Regions from separate parts of the Orrella dioscoreae genome, predicted to be linked through region 2. Evidence: predicted binding sites of a transcription regulator. Region 2 holds the regulator's gene; each other region holds the start of a gene.
The links. The regulator LexA, encoded in region 2, represses DNA repair genes until DNA is damaged. The targets are predictions, from matches to a motif close to ACTGTATNNNNATACAGT.
Positions count from the first base shown of each region.

Region 1: a site for LexA is predicted at 3,682-3,699, ahead of ODI_RS11705 (VRR-NUC domain-containing protein). Genes of this name have one in related genera too.
Region 3: a site for LexA is predicted at 4,066-4,083, ahead of ODI_RS13470 (putative DNA modification/repair radical SAM protein). Genes of this name have one in related genera too.

Region 1 is NZ_LT907988.1:2,493,426-2,499,812, reverse strand. Features, by position in the region: gene ODI_RS11720 (DMT family transporter) at 66-974, shown strand; gene ODI_RS11715 (nitrate regulatory protein) at 971-2,284, opposite strand; gene ODI_RS11710 (calcium:proton antiporter) at 2,368-3,537, opposite strand; gene ODI_RS11705 (VRR-NUC domain-containing protein) at 3,728-5,395, shown strand; gene ODI_RS11700 (ATP-dependent DNA helicase) at 5,392-6,387, shown strand, end outside.
Region 2 is NZ_LT907988.1:2,041,119-2,047,505, forward strand. Features, by position in the region: gene lon (endopeptidase La) at 1-1,270, shown strand, start outside; gene ODI_RS09560 (RNA-binding S4 domain-containing protein) at 1,370-1,771, shown strand; gene lexA (transcriptional repressor LexA) at 1,804-2,454, opposite strand; gene ODI_RS09570 (LysR substrate-binding domain-containing protein) at 2,558-3,520, opposite strand; gene ODI_RS09575 (Bug family tripartite tricarboxylate transporter substrate binding protein) at 3,642-4,634, shown strand; gene ODI_RS09580 (mandelate racemase/muconate lactonizing enzyme family protein) at 4,672-5,826, shown strand; gene ODI_RS09585 (amino acid aminotransferase) at 5,924-6,387, opposite strand, start outside.
Region 3 is NZ_LT907988.1:2,885,844-2,892,230, forward strand. Features, by position in the region: gene ODI_RS13455 (NAD(P)/FAD-dependent oxidoreductase) at 1-860, opposite strand, end outside; gene ODI_RS13460 (Rrf2 family transcriptional regulator) at 998-1,456, opposite strand; gene ODI_RS13465 (glycerophosphodiester phosphodiesterase family protein) at 1,640-3,991, shown strand; gene ODI_RS13470 (putative DNA modification/repair radical SAM protein) at 4,095-5,300, shown strand; gene ODI_RS13475 (UdgX family uracil-DNA binding protein) at 5,300-6,387, shown strand, end outside.

The sequences.
Region 1 (6,387 bases), 450 kb from region 2:
CAAGAGGCAGCACCGGCACGCCTCCCGCCGTTTATGCTGTGGGCCTTCTTCCTTTGCGCCTGTCCATGCCTTCCCACGCCAAGCCCGCCGTGACGCCCGCCATGACCTATTCGGCCGCCGGCGTGGGCTGGGCGGTGCTGGCCGTGGGCATCTTCACGCTGATCTTCACGTCGGGGAAGCTCGCGGGCGGGCAGGTGCCGGCCTTGCAGATCATGGCCATGCGCTACCTGGGCGCGTTCCTGACGCTGGCCGTCTGGTGGCTGGCGCGCGGCGGGCAGGTGGCGTCGCTGCGCACCCAGCGGCCGGGCCGGCATGTGCTGCGCGCCTTCACTGGCGCGGCCGGCACGACCGCGGCCATGTATGCGGCCACCCATCTGCCGCTTGCCTCGGCCAGCGCGCTGGGCCTGCTGGACGGGCTGTTCACCCTGGCGCTGGCCGTGCTGCTGCTGCACGAACGGCCGCCGCTGCGCCTGTGGCTGGCGTCATTGCTATGCCTGGCCGGCGCCCTGGGGGTGGTCGTGGCCCAGGCAGGCCTGCCCAGCGCGCAGGGCGGATCGCTCGTGCCGGTGCTGGTCGCGGTCATGGGCGCGCTCTTCATCGCCTGCGAAAGCCTGCTGCTGAAGACGCTCTCGCGTTCCGAGTCGAGCTTCACGGTGCTCTGGTACGTGAATCTCATCGCGGCGGTCCTGCTGTTGTCCGTGGCCGCCCTGGACTGGACACCCATGAGCGCCGGCATGACCGCGGCCTTCCTGGCGCTGGGGCCCTTGTCGCTGGTGGCCATGCTTTGCAATCTGCGCGCCTTCCGCTTGTGCGATGCCGCCGTCATCGGTCCCTTGCGCTACACCTGGATCGTCTTTGGCCTGGTATTCGGCTGGCTGCTGTTTGGCGAACGCCCGTCAGCCGGCGCCCTGGCCGGTGCGGCGGTGGTCATCGCCGGCGGTGTCTGGATCGCGCGCCTGCGCCGGCCACGCTAGGGTCCCGCGGGCGCCTGTCCACCCAGATAGCTGGACAAGGCCAGCACCGATTCCGCCACGTCCACCAGCCGCCGGTTCTGCTCCATGGCGGTCTGGCGCAGCATCCGGTAGGCGGCCTCCTCGCTCAGTTGCCGGTGCGCCATCAACAAGCCCTTGGCGCGCTCGATCACCTTGCGCTCGTTCAAGGCCGCGCGCACCGTGGCCAGCTCGTCGCTGGTGGCCTGCAGGCGGCGGGCCTGCTCGCGCAGCATGGCCAGGATCTCGCGTTCCATGCGCGGACCGTAAGCCGGCGCGCCCGCGCGGCCCGCACCATCCGAGGCCGCCTGCTCCTCCCGCTCGAAGAATGCCGCCAGCGGCGCGGCGGCTTCGCCGGGCGGGGAGGGCGCATCCGCCTGGCTGACCAGTTTCTGCAGCACCGCCTGGTGCGCATGCAAGTCACGCCTCGCGGCGGCCACGCTTTGCTCGCAGCGCTCGCGCAACTGCTCGCCCAGTGCGTTCTCCACCTGTTTCATGGCGTCGATGCGGGCCGTGCAATGCTCGAACCACGTCATGCTGAGCGCCGGGTCCAGCCGGCCGTCGGCCGGCGCCGTACAGACGATGCGGCGCAGGCGTTCCAGTTCGGCCAGCCTCAAGCCGTCCTGGGCGGCCTGCCAACTGGCCAGGCCCCGCGCATCGGCAAAGCCGCCGAAGGTCTGCAGGCATTCCTCCTGCGCGTCGATGAGCGTCAGCAGTTGCTGCTGGCGGCGGGCGTCGCAACGCCCCGAGGCATAGGCGGCCGCGCCGGCGGCACGTTCCTGTCCGGCATATTCCTTGCCCTGCACGAAATTGAAGTACGCCAGCAACAACCGCGACACCTCGGGATCGGCGGCATTGTCGGTGGCATCGAACACCACCGACAGCAGGCTCGCGATCAGCTTGCAGTACGCCGCCGTCACCGCATCCACGTCCAGCGCAAGCTGGTCCAGGCGCTGGCGCAGCCCCGCCAGCGCGTCCAGGCCGTGCAGGGCATAGGCGATGCGGCTGAAGAGCCGGGCGCGGCTGCCCGGATACCCGGTGGCGCCGGGCAACGGGTCGAAATGTTCGCGCGCGGCGGCGATGGCGCGGTCGGTGTCCTGGCGCGCCGCCAGGCACTGCGGGCCGAAGCCGGCCCCGCCTGATCCCACGAACAGATTGGACAGGCCGCGCTCGCGCTGCAATTGATGCACCAGCTCGCCCAGCGCCTGCGCCAGCGCGATGGTGCCGGCCAGTTGTTCCAGCTCGTCGATCTCGCACTGCCTGGCCGCGACGAGAAAACCCAACCCCGACATCATGATGATTCCCCTTGCTGCCGCGGCATTTTTTATGGCGGCTGACTTTTCGCCATCATAGCGGCGGGGCGGGAAACCTGGGGGAATCAGGCCCCGAACAGCAGGAAGCCATACAGCGCGAACAGCCCCAGGTGCATCACGCCCTGCAGTACCGAGGTGCGCTGGCCCTTGAAGGACAGCGTCGCCAGCCAGACGGTGGCCACCAGCAGCACCGTCTCGACGCCGGAAATGCCCATCGTCACCGTCTTGCCCGTGACGAGGCCGATCACCAGCACCGCCGGCACCGTCAGGCCCACTGTCGACACGAAGGCGCCCAGGCACAGGTTCACGGCCCGCTGCATCTCGTTGTTGAGCGCCGCCTTCACCGCGGTGATGGATTCGGGCGTGAAGACGATGATGGCGATCAGCACGCCCGACAAGGCCACCGGCGCCCCCACGGTGACCACGCCATGGTCGATCACGATGGCCAGGTGATGCGCCAGCAGCACGATGGGCACGATCATGCCGATCAGCAGCAGCGTGCCACGCAGGATGCCGCTGCGTCCCGCCGCGCCTGTCGCGCTGCGGGCTGCGTCCGGGCGACGCGCCACCCGCACTTCCATCTGCCCCAGGGGCGGCTGGATGAAGAGCCTGCGCTCGCCGCGCATCTGCAGCCACAGGAAGACGGCATACAGCCCGCCCGTCAGCGCCGCCACAGCCCAGCCTTGCAGCCGATCGAATTCGCCCGCGCCCGCCAGGAAATTGGGCAGCACCAGCGACACCGCCGTCAGCAGCATGATCATCGACAGATACACGCCGGCGCCCTGCGCGTTGAACTCCTGCTCGCCATGGCGCAGGCCGCCCGCCACCAGGCAGATGCCCATGACCAGGTTCACGATGATCATCATCACGGCGAAGATCGAATCCCTGCCGATGGTCGGGAATTCGCCCGGCCCCAGCAGCACCGAGGCGATCAGGACCACCTCGATCAGCACGATGGACAGGGTCAGGATCAGCGTGCCATACGGCTCGCCAAGCTGGTGGGCCAGGCCGTCGGCCTCGTGCACCACGCCGAAGGACGCCGCGAGGATGGTGAGAAACAGCGCCAGAAAGGCGGCCAGGGCCACCCACGGCGTCAAGGGCGCGGCCAGCCAGGCGGGGCCGAATACGGTGAAGGCGGCCACCATCGCCCAGGCCAATGCCAGGCGCAGCCAGGTGGCGCGGGCGTTGCGGGGATCGGTGGAAGGAAGCGCGGGGGAGGGAGGAAGCGGGGCCATGAACGTCATCCTGTAAGGACGGGGCCGTCCCCGGGTGCACGCGCGTTCAAGGCCGTCCTTGAAGGGCAGGGCGTATAGGTTGCCTGGCGGGAGGATTCTACCTCGGCGGGGCGTGCCCCGCCGCCGACAAGGGTTATGATGAGGACTGGATAAACATCCAGTTTTGTTTTCTGCAATGCGTCCGCCAGGCATGTTCCCCGCCCACCGCTATTACTACCTGCACAACTTCCAGCGCGCGCTGGACTGGCTGGGCACGCGTTACGCGGATGTGCTGGGCCCGGCGGAAACCGCATTCCTGCAGGCGTTTCCAGCCTTGCCCCAGGCTTCCCGGGCCTTGCTGGTGCGCTTGCTCATGCGCCGGCCCACGGTGCACCGCGCGGACCGCCTGCACTACGAGGAAATCGGCCCGGTGGTGCCGGCGGCCGCGCCCCTGCTGGCGCTGGGTTGGCTGCGTGCCGACCCGGTGCTGGACTGGCCGGCGTGGGCAAGCCTGCACACCAAGGACGCGCTCGCCCGGCGCTATCCCCAATCGGGCCTGCGCGCCACCTTGCGCAAGGCGGAGCTGCTGGCCGGGCTGGAAACGTTCCTCGGCACGCCGCCTGCCCAGCCTTGCAGCGCCTGGGGCGCGGCGCCCGGCGAGGCGATCTGGTCCGTCGAGATCGCCCCCCTGGTCCAGCGCCTGCGGCTGATGTTCTTCGGCAATCTCCACCAGGAATGGTCCGAGTTCGTGCTGGCCGACCTGGGCGTCTTCCAATACGAAGCCGTGCGGATCGATGCCAGCACCCGCGCCTTCCAGCAGGCTGCCCACGTCGATGTCTATCTGGCGCTGCAAGCCTTGCGTGACGGTCTCGATGCCCCCGAGCCCGTGCCCGCGCCGGCGCTGCGCGAACAGGTGCTTGCCTGCGCCACGGCCGTGCCCTGGCTTGCCCGCAGGCAAGCCAAGGTGCTGTTCCGGCTGGGCCAGCATTGCGAGCGCGGCGCCGACTGGACCGAGGCCGAGCAGGCCTATCGCGCCAGCACGTACCCCGGCGCCCGCCAACGCCTGATCCGCGTGCTGGAGCGCCAGCAACGCCATGCCGAGGCGCACGCGCTGGCCACGGCAGTGCTTGCGGAAGCAGAGGCGGGCAATGAAGCCGAGCAGCAAGGCGTCATGCGCATGCTGCCGCGCCTGGCCCGCCAGGCCGGGCTGGCCGCCGTCCCCCGGGGCAAGCGGCACGGCGCCGCCCCCGACACCCTGGTCCTGACGCGGCCGGCGGATGCGCCCCGCGTCGAATGCGTCGTGCGCGACCATTACGCCCGCGATGGCGCCAGCGTGCACTGGGTGGAAAACGGGCTCATCAATTCCTTGTTCGGGCTGCTCTGCTGGGAGGCCATCTTCCTGCCCGTGGCAGGCGCGTTCTTCCATCCCTTCCAGCGCGGCCCGGCCGACCTGCACGAACCCGATTTCCATGCCCGCCGCGCCCGGGCCTTCGACGCCTGCCTGGCCTTGCTGCAGAGCGGCGAACACCGTGCCCGCATCCTGGCGTGCTACGACGCCAAGGCCGGCATCCAGTCCCCCTTCGTGTCCTGGGGACTGCTCACGCGCGAACTCATCGAGACCGCGCTGGACTGCATCCCGGCCGGCCACCTGGCACGATGGTTCGCGCGCCTGCTCGCCGACATCAAGACCAACCGCTCGGGCCTGCCCGATCTCGTCTGCTTCTGGCCGGCCGAGCGCCGCTACGAACTCATCGAGGTCAAGGGGCCCGGCGACCGCCTGCAGGACAACCAGATCCGCTGGCTCGACTACGCGCAACGCCACGGCCTGCCCGTGCGGGTCTGCCATGTGCAATGGGCGGCCATGGAGCAGGGCGCATGAAGCTGGAAGTGGCCGTGCGCACGCTGTGCGACTTCACCGCGCGCGCGGGCGACCTGGACTCGCGCTTCACGCCCGCGCCGACAGCGCTGGAAGGCATGGCCGGCCACGCCGTCATCGCCCACCGGCGCGCGGCGCACGTCGAACACGAGGTCACCTTGTCGGCCAACCATGCAGGCCTGACGGTGCGCGGCCGCGCCGACGGCTACGACCCGCGTGCCCGGCGCGTGGAGGAAGTGAAGACCTACCGCGGCGACCTGGCCGCCTTGCGCGCCAACCAGCGTGCCCTGCACCGGGCGCAGGCGCGGGTCTACGGCCACATGCTGTGCGCCTCGCGCGACCTGGCCGAGATCACCGTGGCGGTCGTCTATTTCAACCTCGACACGGAAGAAGAAACCGCCGAGGCCGAAACCCTGGACGCCGCCACGCTGGCCAGCCTCTTCAACGACCTGTGCGAACGCTACGCCGGCTGGGCCATGCAGGAGCGCGCGCACCGCGAAGCCCGCGACGGCGCGCTCGAGGACCTGGCCTTCCCTTATGGGCAGATGCGCGCCGGGCAACGCGAACTGGCCGTGGCGGTGTATCGCGCCGCCCGCGACGGCCATCCGCTCATGGCGCAGGCGCCCACCGGCGTCGGCAAGACGCTGGGCACGCTGTTTCCGCTGCTCAAGGCCTGCGCCACCCAGGGGCTGGACAAGGTCTACTTCCTGTCCGCCAAGGGGCCTGGCCACGGCCTGGCGCTGGACGCCGTCGCGCGCCTGCACGCCTCGCGCGAGGGCGGATTGCCGTTGCGGGTGGTGGCACTGGTGGCGCGCGACAAGGCCTGCGCGGAACCTGACCGCGCCTGCCACGGCGACGCCTGCCCGCGCGCAAGAGGCTTCTACGACCGCCTGCCAGCCGCCCGCGCGCAGGCACTGGCGCGCCCCGATGCCACGCTGACCCGCGAGGCGGTCCGGGCCGTGGCGGACGCGCACGGCGTCTGCCCCTATTACCTG
Region 2 (6,387 bases):
CCGTGGCCATCGCCGCACCTACATCGGTTCGATGCCCGGCAAGATCCTGCAGAACATGTCCAAGGTGGCCGTGCGCAACCCGCTGTTCCTGCTCGATGAGATCGACAAGCTGGGCATGGACTTCCGCGGCGATCCCGCGTCGGCGCTGCTCGAGGTGCTGGATCCGGAACAGAACCACACCTTCCAGGACCACTACATCGAGGTCGACTTCGACCTGTCGGATGTGATGTTCGTGGCAACGAGCAACACGCTGAACATTCCGCCGGCGCTGCTGGACCGCATGGAAGTCATCCGTCTGTCGGGTTACACCGAGGACGAGAAGGTGCACATCGCCCGCGAGCATCTGCTGCCCAAGCTGATGAAGAACAACGGCGTGAAGCCCGAGGAACTGGCTGTCGACGAATCGGCCATCCGCGACATCGTGCGTTACTACACCCGGGAAGCCGGCGTGCGCGCGCTCGAGCGAGAAATCGGCAAGGTCTGCCGCAAGGTGGTCAAGCAGCTGCTCACGCAGTCGCAGGCCGACGGCGCGAAGGCCTCCGAGCCCGTCGTGCAGGTCAAGGTCAACGCCGACAACCTGAACGACTACCTGGGCGTGCGCCGCTATTCCTTCGGCATGGCCGAAAAGGAAAACCAGGTCGGCCAGGTCACCGGTCTGGCATGGACGGAAGTGGGCGGCGATCTGCTGACCATCGAAGTCGCCGACATGCCCGGCAAGGGCGTCATCCAGCGCACGGGTTCGCTGGGCGACGTCATGAAGGAGTCGGTCGAGGCTGCGCGCAGCGTCGTGCGGGCCCGCGCCCGCCGCCTGGGTTTTGCCGACAGCGTGTTCGAGAAGCACGACATGCACGTGCACGTGCCGGAAGGCGCCACGCCCAAGGACGGTCCGTCCGCGGGTATCGCCATCACGACGGCCATCGTCTCGGCGCTGTCCAGGATCCCCGTGCGCGCCGACGTCGCCATGACCGGCGAAATCACGCTCCGTGGCGAGGTGCTGGCCATCGGCGGCCTGAAGGAAAAGCTGCTGGCAGCCCACCGTGGCGGCATCAAGACGGTGCTGATCCCCGAGGAAAACGTGAAGGACTTGGCCGAGATCCCGGACAACGTCAAGAACCACCTCGAGATCGTGCCGGTGCGCTGGATCGACAAGGTGCTGGAAAAGGCGCTGGAACGCCTGCCCACGCCGCTGCCCGAGGAAGAGCCCGCCAAGGCCGAGTCGGTGGTGGCTGCCGGCAAGCCGGCCGACGCCGACCCCGTCATCAAGCACTGATCCCGGCCTGGGCGTCGGCCCAAGGCTGGCGATTCGATCCCTGCCTTCTTCTTGCGAGGAAGGCGGGGATTTTCATTTGAGAGCAGGCGAGGAGCCGGGATGGTGCAGGAGGACGAACGCCACGGCGTGCGTATCGACAAGTGGTTATGGGCGGCGCGTTTCTACAAGACCCGGTCGCTGGCCAGCGCCGCGGTCGAAGCGGGCAGGGTGCTGGTCAATGGCGCAAGGGCCAAGCCTGCGCGCATCGTTCGGCGGGATGACCGCATCGACATCACCGGGCAGGCCCAGCAGCAGTGGGTGGTGATCGTGCGGGGATTGGCGGAAAAGCGCGGCTCGGCCACGCTGGCGCGCCTGCTGTACGACGAAACGACCGAGAGCATTGCCGCAAGGCTGTTGCGGGAAGAGGCGCGCCGCTGGCAGCCGGAGCCTGAGGAAGACCGCCACGGCCGTCCCACCAAGCGGGAACGGCGTGACCTGGACCGTTATCGTCACCGCGACTAGGCTGCCGTGGCGGCGTGCGCGGCGTGTGTTGCCTAGTGCAGCGGTTGCGTGCGGATCAGGCCGACCGCAATGCCTTCGAGCACGAAATCCTGCCCGGGCTGGATCTCGATGGGGGCGAAGTCGGGATTTTCCGGCAGCAGCGCAATCCGCGAGCCGCTGCGCTGCAGGCGCTTGACGGTGACGTCGTCATCGAGACGCGCCACCACGATCTGGCCATTGCGCGCTTCCGGGGTGCGCTTCACCGCCAGCAGGTCGCCATCCAGAATGCCGGCGTCCCGCATGCTGAGCCCGCGCACCTTGAGGAGGTAGTCCGGCGTCTGCGTGAAGAGTCCGGGATCCACGCCCACCTCGCGTTCGACGTGCTCGGTGGCGAGGATGGGACTGCCTGCCGCGACGCGCCCAACCAGCGGCAGCAGCATCTGTGCCAGGGCCGGGTGGGGCAGCAGGGCCTGCACCGGCTCGGGCGCCTGGTTGAGCAGCCGGATGCCGCGCGAGGCGCCGGCGGTCAGCTCGATGGCCCCCTTGCGCGCCAAGGCCTTCAGATGGTCTTCCGCGGCATTCGGCGACCGAAAGCCCAGCGCCTGGGCAATCTCGGCGCGCGTGGGCGGGAAGCCCGTCTGCGCGAGCGTGCGGCGGATGAGATCCAGGATTTCCTGCTGACGGGCGGTGAGCTTGGCGGCCATGTTTCTCGTACTGTATATGTATACAGGCTCGATTGTGGGGCATGCGCAGGGGGATTGCAAGCGATGGCCGCCGGGAGCGGCTGGCGCCAAGCCCGTCGCGCCCTCACAGGGCGCTGTCGGAGGCTGCCTGGCCGGGCATGGGGATGCCTGCCGGCCGCAGCGCGTAAGGGCCGTTGGCCAGCTGTTCGCGCAGAAAGCGCACGCACACGCCGATCTTGGCCGACTCCGACAGCCTGCCCGGCGTGACTGCCCAGATATCGGCAGGCCAGCGATACGCGGGAAGCACGGGAACCAGTTCTCCCTTCTGCACGCTCAGCGCGCAATCCCAATCCGCCAGCCGCACGATGCCGTGGCCATCCAGCGCCCATTGGCGAATGATGTCGTTGTTGTTCGAGGAAAGCGTGCCCGTCACCTTCACCGTCTCCAGGCCCTTGGGGCCGACCAGCCGCCAATTCCCGAAGGGCTGGTCACGCTCGCGGAAGACCAGGCAGCTATGGCGGCACAGTTCGTCCAATTGTTGCGGCATGCCGCGCGCTTCCAGGTAGGACGGCGCGGCGCACAGCAGGCGGTGGCTATGCGCGATACGGTGGGCAATCAGATGCGGCTCGGGCACGCCGCCGATACGAATGTCCAGGTCCAGCCCCTCTTCCAGCAGATCCACCGGCCGGTCCAGCACCGTCAGCGATACCTCCAGTTTGGGATAGCGCTTCGCCAGCAGCGAAATGGCGGGGGCGACGTGATTGCGTCCCAGCCGGAAGCTGGAGCTGACGCGCAAGCGGCCCCGGGGCTCCGACACTTCGTCCGCCAGCGCGTCGCGTAACTGGCGCACATTTCCCAGGATTTCCCGGGCCCATTCGTAGGTCTGCTCGCCCTGCGCGGTGGCGCTCAGGCGCCGCGAGGTGCGATGCAGCAGCCGCACGCCCAGATCCTGTTCCAGGATGCCGATGCGTTTGCTGACGTAGGAGGGCGACATGCCCCATTCGTCGGCCGTGCGGGCGAAGCTGCCCAGGCGGATGACTTCGGTGAACAGGTGCAGGTCGACGAGCGAGGGCTGGTGATCGGCCACGAATCGTGTATTGAGAAGTTCCGGATTCGGGGATTCTAAAAGGTTTCGTGGCCGATACGATATGCGGACATGCCTTGGTCACCTTTTCGAGCAAGGCCATAACAATATCGGGAGAGACACCATGACATCGTCCACCACCACCGTCCAGCGCCTGCTCCTGGCCGCGCTGGCCGCATGCGGCATCGGCACCGCTGCCGCGCAGGAAACCTATCCCGCCAAGGCCATTACCTGGCTCGTGCCCTTTGCGGCAGGCGGCCCCACCGACGCAGTCTCCAGGAACGTCGCGCAACGGGTTTCCGCCGCGCTGGGGCAATCGATCGTGGTGGAGAACCTGGGCGGCGCCGGCGGCACGATCGGCGCGGCAAAGGTCGCGCGCGCCAGGGCTGACGGTTACTCCCTGTTCGTGGGCCATATCGGGACCATGGCGGCCGCGCCGTCTCTCTTCAAGTCGCTGCGCTACGACCCCAACCAGGATTTCGTTCCCGTGTTCCGTTTCCCCGACACGCCCATGGCCTTGCTCGTGGGCGCCAATTCGCCTTACCGCACGGCCACCGACCTGTTCGAGGCGGCCCGCAAGGATCCGGGCAAGCTCACCTTCGGCACGGCGGGCGTGGGCTCGTCTTCCCACCTGGCTGCCGAACATCTCGCGTCGGTGGTCAAGGTGCAATACACCTTCGTGCCCTACAAGGGCACGGGCCCGGCCATGGCCGACCTCATGGGCGGCCAGATCGACGCCATGCTGGACCAGACCAATGTCTCGCTGCCGCAGACCCAGGGCGGGCGCCTGCGCGCGCTGGCCCTGACCTCGCAGGCACGGATGGCGCTGTTTCCCGGCGTCCCGACGCTGGCGGAAAAGGAAGTGCCCGGTTTTCTCGCCTCGACCTGGTACGGGCTATATGCGCCTGCCGACACGCCGGCGCACGTGATCGACGTCCTGCAAAAGGCCTACGCCGAAGCCCTGGCCGACAAGGAATACGTGCAATCGCTGGAGAAGCAGGGCATTGAAGTACTGCCCGCCGAGTCGGTCAGTGCCGACGCGCTGGGGCGCTTCATGCGCAGCGAGCAGGAAAAGTGGCAGCGCGTCGTGCGCGAAGCCGGTATCGACCCGCAGTGATACCGCGCCCATCTCTCATCGGAAACAAGGAGACACAGTGAAGATCGAACACGTCGAGGCCATTGCGCTGGACATGCAGCTCCAGGAGGTATTCAAGGGCGGCACCTATCAGGTTGCCACCCGCCCCACCATCATCACCCGCGTCCATCTGGAAAACGGCTTGGTGGGGGAAACCTACGGCGGCGATGAATTCCACACCCAGGCGCAGATCGTCCAGGTCATTCGCGATCATCTGGGGCCGCTGCTCCAGGGACAGGACGTGCGCGACTTCCAGCGCCTGTGGGAGGCGATGTTTAACATCGACCTGGACCTGGGCAATCGTGGCCTGCATCAGTTGGACATGCACCCGCGTGGCATCCTGCTGCAGGCCATCAGCTGCCTGGATAACGCGATGTGGGATGCGCGCGGCAAGCTGTACGACGTGCCGGTCTACAAGCTGCTGGGGGGTGTGCGCGACCGGGTGCCAGTCATCTCCATCGGTGGCTACTACCCCAAGGACGGCAGCGATCCGGCGGTGGCCATCGCGAAGGAAGTCGAAAGCGTGCGCCAGGCCGGCTGCATCGGCATCAAGATGAAGGTCGGGCGTGCCACCCTGGAGGAGGATTTCGAGCGGGTGCGGGCGGCTCGCAAGGCGGGGGGCAAGGATTTCGTCATCACCGTGGATGCCAACCAGGGTTGGCATCCGCTGGACGCGGTGAAGTTCTGCGTGGCCATGGAAAAGGCTGATCTGGGCGTACGGTGGATGGAGGAGCCGGTCAAATGGTATGACCAGACCGACGGGCTGATGCTGCTGGCGACCAAGACGTCCATACCGATCAACGTGGGTCAGGGGGAAATCACCGGGCGGGCCTGCCGGGATCTCATTACCAAGGGAGGTGTCTCCATCCTGAACCTGGACGTGACGCTGTGCGGCGGCATCACCGAGTGGCAGCGCGTGGCCGACATGGCGCGGTTCATGAATGTGGAGATGGCGCACCATGAAGAGCCCCAGGTCGCCATCCACCTGATGGCAGCCAACCCGCACGCACTGTTCGTGGAGATTTTCGCGAATCGCCAGCGCGACCCCTTGTTGTGGGAGCTGCCCGAGGGTTTTCCGGACATCCGCGATGGCTACATGGCCGTGCCGCAAGCCCCGGGCCTGGGGATCCGCCTGCGGCCCGAGGTGATCGAACGCTATCGCGTCGACGTCTGAGCCGGGGCGGGCGCCCTCGTGCCGACGGCGGCGCCCCGCCCAAAAAGCAAAAAGGCCCCTCGGGGCCTTTTTGCCTGTCCTGCCGGAGACGGCGGGATTACTTCAATGCCTTGGCAATCGCGGCCGCCACGACGTCGATATTGCGGCTGTTCAACGCAGCGACGCAGATACGGCCCGTCGACAGCGCATAAATCCCCGATTCTTCACGCAGCGTCTCGACCTGCGCCGCCGACAGCCCCGAGTACGAGAACATGCCGCGTTGCTTCACGACGAAGCTCAGGTCTTGCGTGGCGCCATGTGCCTTCACCTTGTTCACCAGTTCCTGGCGCATCAGGCGGATGCGGTCGCGCATGCCGGCCAGTTCCTCGTCCCACAGCTTGAACAGCTCGGGCGAGTTCAGCACGGCGGCCACGACGCTGGCGCCGTGAGTGGGTGGGTTGGAATAGTTCGTGCGGATGGTGCGCTTGACCTGGCTCAGCACGCGGCCGGTTTCTTCCTTGTTGCCGGCCACGACGGTCAGGGCGCCCACGCGCTCGCCGTACAGCGAGAACGACTTCGAGA
Region 3 (6,387 bases), 840 kb from region 2:
ATGCCGGCCATCGCGCCATCGCCCACGGCGAAGGCCACCGAACCCGCCGCCCGCGCCACGTCGCCGCAAGCGAAGATGCCGGGGGTGGACGTGGCCTTCATCGCATCCGTGCGCAGCGTGACGCCCATCGGGCTCTCTTCGGTTGCCAGGCCCATGCGCAACACCAGCGGCGCGGGCCGCAGCGACGTCGCCACGAAAAGGCCCGACAGCGCGAACACGCGGCCGTTGTCCATCACGATGTCCACGCCGGGCCCCTCGCCTTCCAGCCGCGCCACCGCACCGCCCACGACCCGCGCGCCCCGGGCGCGCAGCTGGTCGTGCTGCGCGGCATCCGGCACGAAGGCGTCGTTCAGGAACAGCGTGGTCTCGCCCCAGTCCGGCAGCATCAGCGCCTGGTGCATGGCCAGGTCGCTGGAAGCCAGCACCCCGATGCCTGTGCCGCCCAATTCATAGCCGTGGCAATACGGGCAGTGGAACACCTGGCGGCCCCAACGCTCGGCCAGCCCCGGCAACACAGGCAGCACGTCCTCGACGCCCGCCGCCACGATGAGCCGCCGCGCCTCGCGCGTCGTGCCGTCGCTCAGCGTCACGGTGAAGGCATCCGCCTGGCCCGCCACGTCTTCCACCGCGCCCTGCACCCAGTCCACCGTGGGATAGGCCAGCACCTGCATGCGCGCCGTTTCGGCGATCTCGGCGGGCGGCATGCCGTCCTGCGCCAGGAACCCGTGCGAATGGCTGACCGCGCGATTGCGCCGCCGGCCCGCGTCCACCACCAGGATGCGCCGGCGCGCCCGCGCCAGTTGCAGCGCCGCGGACAGGCCGGCGTAGCTGCCGCCGATCAGGATGACGTCGTAACGCATGAAAAGCTCCTTGCCGGGCACTCAGCCCATTTCATGAATCATTTAATGATACATGAAATGCCGGCATGTCCCGATGACGGCTTGCGCCGCCGGCGCGATGCGTCAGGGAAAGAAGCGGGGCATCACGCGCACCGGCCTCAGCCGTGCGCATGCCCCGGTCCGGCATCGCCGCGCGCGACGCACAGCCTGTCGAAATCGGCGGCAAGATCCGCCAGCGACACGGCACCCAGCCGCGTGATCAGCAAGGTTTCGGCTTCGCGCATCGCATCGGCCAGCGCGGCATTGACCACCTGCTCCACCGCGCAATCCGGATTGTGGTTGTCCGCCCCGATGGCGAAGATGCGCGGTCCGCCGACCGCGTGATACACGTCCAGCAAGGTCACCTGCATCAGGTCGCAGGCCAGTTGCCAGCCGCCGTGGTGCCCTTTCTCGGACCGCACATAACCTGCCTCGCGCAGGCCGGCCATCGTGCGCCGCACGACAGCCGCATTGGTGCCCAGCATCAGGCCGATCTGCGCCGAGGTCATGGGCGCCTCGTCGCGGGCCATGTGCAGGATCACATGCAACATGCGGGAAAGCCGGCTGTCTGTTCTCACGGTAAAGGGGTATCGGCGCGAGCCGTCAAGAAGGGGTGGCCGCACACGATACCGTAAGCGCGCGCCCAGGCAACGCAATCTTTCGCTATGAAATGAAATGTATTTTGCAATAGTCGCAACACCTTGCCTGCCTAGAGTGGCCGTTTTCCTCGCTTCTTCACCCACTCACCCAGGCTCTCACCCGTGACACCCCGACTCCTTGCCCTTGCCCTCGCCCTGTCCACCCCGCTCGTGCTGGGCGCCTGCTCATCGTCCGACGATGATGCGCCCACCTCGCCGCCCGTCGAAGAACCCGGCGGCGCCCCCCCCCCCGCCGAACCCGCGACCCTACTGGACGAAGGCTTCGACGATGCCACCGGCGCCGCGCTGCCCGAAGGCTGGCGGCAGGTGACGGGACTGGTCAACGCCGCCTCGCAACAGGCAGGCAGCCTGGTCATCGATGGCCTGGCCAACGAATCGGTGGGCACCGCTGTCGCCCTGCCCGCCTCGCTGGCCACGCAGGGCAACTACCGCATCGACGTACGTTTCACGATCGACTCGGCCAAGAACACCAGCCGCTGGGTCGGCTTCCTGTACCGCACGTCGGACACGCCCAATCTCGAGCCCTACACGCAAATGGCGGTGCGCCAGAACGCCACGGCCGACAACGGCACCGAGCTTGCCCATCGCGCCGACGGCCAATGGAACGTGACGGACAAGGCGCCCTTCTCCGAGAACATCGATCCGGCCAAGACTTACACGGCGACCGTCGTCGTGCACGGCAACCGCGTGCGGCAGTACCTGGACGGCACGCTGCTGCATGACGGCGAACTCGATGACACGCGCCCCGTGGGCGGCCTGGCCCTGCAGGCCACCGGCGCCGTGCTGCGCGTGGACCACGTCACCGTGAAGGCGCAGGAAGAGGCGCTGCCGCCGCTGGGCCAGATCTTCGCCGTGACCGAGCCCGAGACCGGCGCGTCGCTGGCCCCCACGCTGGTGGGCAGCGACCCCGCGCAGGCCGGCATCGCCAGCAACCAGATCATGACGCTGGATGCGAGCCTGAACCTGCATGCCGAAAATGGCGAGAGCCTGGGCACGCTGGCCGCCTTCCTCGACAAGCCTGGCCACGCCATCCCGGTGCTGCGCCTGGGCGACGCCGCCACCGCGAAAGCGCTCGTGCCTTTCGCCGACGCGCGCGGGCTCATCGACGCGACGCTGGTATCGACGGACCCCGCGTTGCTGACCGAGGCGCGCGCGCTGCTGCCGCGCCTGCGCACCGCGCTGGACTTCACCCAAGCCGGCCTGGGCAACACCCGCAACGAACTGCTGTCCATCGTGCACGCGACCAACCGTTCGGGCAGCAAGATCGCGCTGGTGCCGCCCGCGCTGCTGGACCGTGATGCCGTCGCCTACCTGCAGGACATGCTGATCACCGTGTGGGCCGCTGCCGTGGATGACGGCACGGCCGCGCGCGCGGCAACGGTGCTGGCCAGCGGCGTGAACGGCATCGTCACCGGCGAGGCGCAGACCTATGCCGACCTGCTGGGCAAGCTGCCCGACGGCACCCTGCTGCGCAAGCCGCGCATCGTCGGTCACCGCGGCATTCCCGGCCTGGAAGACGAGAACACCCTCGAAGGCGCCATCCGCGCCTATGACGAAGGCGCAGACACCATCGAGTCCGACATCCAGCTCAGCACCGATGGCACGCTGTACATCATGCATGACGGCACGGTCGACCGCACCACCACCAGCACCGGCGAGTTCGAGGCCATGAGCGACGCGCAGATCCAGGCGCTGGTCACCAAGCCCAACGGCCGCGCCGTGCCTACGCTGGAAGCCTTCTTCAACGAGTTCAAGGGCAAGCCGGTCACGCATTTCGTCGAGATCAAGACCAACAAGCCCGAGGCCGTGGATGCGCTGCATGCCCTGGTGGATGCACATGGCGTGCGCGACCAGCTGGTGGTCATCTCGTTCTCGCAATCGCAATTGAAGCGCCTGCGCGAACGGATGCCCGAAGTCTCGGCCGGCTTCCTGACCGGTGTCCCCACCGGCACGGACACCCAGCGCATCGTGCGCCAGATCCTGGCCAACACGCAGGCGCTGTCGTCCACCTTCAACCCCAGCTACAACAACCTCACGCCCGCCATCCTGGAAGCGGCCAAGCACCGCGGCACGACGTTCTGGCCGTGGACCTACCGCGACGAAGCCATTGCGCGCGCGCACTATCGCGCCGGCACCTATGGCCTGACGACGGACGACGCGCAATGGTTCGGCGGCTATGCCGCCCGCGTGGACCTGCCCGCGCAGGCGACCGTGCCAGTGGGACAGCTGGCGCTGGCCGGCACGCTGCTGCGCCAGGACCGCAAGACCGAGCCGCTGAAGGCCACGCGCTATGTGGTGGTGGAAAGCACCGCCCCCTATGCCCAGGACGGCGATGGCAGCCTGACCTTCACGGGAACGGGCACGGCGACGGTGCTGGCCCTGCATACGCATGACCAGGGCGATGGACAGGGCTATACCCTGCTGTCCACGCCGGTGATGCTGACCGTGCAGTAAGGCGGCACAGGACGGGCTGGCCCCGCCAGCCCATCTTCAGGGCGCGTCCCACCGCTGCCCCCAGGCCACATCATACTGTGTATTTATACAGTATGATGTGGCCATGGAATTGCAGACCAAGCTCGAGATCCTGGCTGACGCAGCCAAGTACGACGCCTCCTGCGCCAGCAGCGCGGCGCCCAAGCGCAGCTCGCGCGGCCGCGACGGCCTGGGCGCCAGCACGGGCGCCGGCATCTGCCACAGCTTCACGCCCGACGGGCGCTGCGTGTCGCTGCTGAAGATCCTGCTCACCAATTTCTGCCTCTACGACTGCCAATACTGCGTCAACCGCCGCTCCAGCAACGTGCCGCGCGCGCGCTTCGCCCCCACGGAAGTGGTGGACCTGACGCTGGACTTCTACCGCCGCAACTACATCGACGGCCTGTTCCTCAGTTCCGGCATCATCCGCAGCGCCGACTACACCATGGAGCAGCTGGTCGAAGTGGCGCGCGCCTTGCGCGAAGACCATCTGTTCCGCGGCTACATCCACCTGAAGACCATCCCTGACGCCGACCCGCGGCTCGTCACGCTGGCCGGCCAGTATGCGGACCGCCTCAGCGTGAACATCGAGCTGCCCACCGACGGCGGCCTGCAACGGCTGGCGCCCGAGAAAAGCGTCCACACCATCCGCCGCGCCATGGGGTCCATCCGACTGGCGCAGGAAGACGCGCGCGAGAATCGCAAGCCCAGCGCGCCCGCGGGCCAGAGCACGCAGATGATCGTGGGCGCCGACGACGCGGACGACCGCACCGTGCTGCAGACCGCCCAATCGCTGTATGGCGCCTATCACCTGAAGCGCGTCTATTACTCCGCCTTCAGCCCCATTCCCGACAGCCCGTCCGCCCTGCCCGCGAAGGCGCCCCCGCTGCTGCGCGAGCACAGGCTGTACCAGGCCGATTTCCTGTTGCGCGGTTACGGTTTTCGCGCCGAGGAACTGTTCCAGGACAGCGGCGCCCTGCCGCTGGACATCGACCCCAAGCACGCGTGGGCGCTGGCGCACCGCGACCAGTTCCCCGTCGACCTGAATCGGGCCCCGCAGCACCTGATCTCGCGCGTGCCCGGCATCGGCATGCGCAACGCCACGCGCCTCGCCGAATTGCGCCGGCTGCGCGCCATCCGGTATCAGGACCTCATCCGCCTGCGCTGCGCCATGGACAAGGTGAAGCCGTTCATCGTGGTGCAGGACTATCGGCCAGGGCTGGGCGAGGCATCCTCCGAGGCGCTGCGGCTGGCGCACACGCCCGCGCCACGGCAACTGTCGCTGCTGTGATGCCAACCGTCACGCCCGAGCTGGTGGTGGACGGCGGCTACCCACAGTGGCGGCGCCTGGCGCTGCAGGCACTGTCCCACCACTGGCCACCAGAAAGCCTGAACTGGGTCTCGCGCCTGCCCTCGGCGCCCGCCGCGCTGCAGCTTCCCCTGGACACGCCCGCCGAAACCGCCGAAACCGCCGGCAGCGCCGCCATGCCCGCTTCCGTTCGCCCGCGCATCTCCAGGGATCTCGCCGCGCTGCTGCAGGACGCCGCCCTGTTCCGCTCGGCCGACCGCTGGGCGTTTCTCTACAAGGTGCTGTGGCGCTGGCAGCAAGGCGACCGCAGCGTGGCCTCGCCCGCCGACCAGGACGGCGCCCGCCTGGCCACCATGGCCAAGGCGGTGCGGCGGGCCAAGCACGACATGATCGCCTATGTGCGCTTCCGCAGCCGGGGCGCGGCCAGCCCGCCCGAATACCTGGCGTGGTACGAACCCGAGCACGATGTCCTGCCCTATGCCGCCGGGCATTTCGCCGACCGCATGGGGAAATCCACGTGGTGCATCGGCACGCCGCAAGGCGCGGCGCTGTGGGATGGCCAGGCATTGCGGCTGACGGACACGCCAGCGGACGCGGCCGCGTGGCAGGCCGACACACGCGACGACGCCATCGAACCGCTCTGGCTCACGTACTACCAAAGCATCTTCAATCCCGCGCGCCTGAACACCACGGCGCTCGAACAGCGCATGCCCGTGCGCTTCTGGAAGGGCCTGCCCGAAGGCGAGCTGATTCCCCAAATGATCGCCGATGCCCGCAACGGCGCGCAGCGCACGGGCCAGGCCAGCGGCGTGGGCATCATGGCCGGCAAACCCATTGCCGTGGAGGCCCACATCGCCCAACCGCAACGGCCGGTCCCCACGTCGCTGGACCAATGCCGGCGCTGCGAACTCTGGCGCGACACCACGCAGGCGGTGCCCGGCAGCGGCCCGGCATCCGCGCGCATCGTCGTCATCGGCGAACAGCCCGGCGACCACGAAGACCTGGCGGGCCTGCCTTTCATCGGTCCTGCCGGACAGGTGCTGGACGAGGCCTTGCGCCGGGCGGGCGT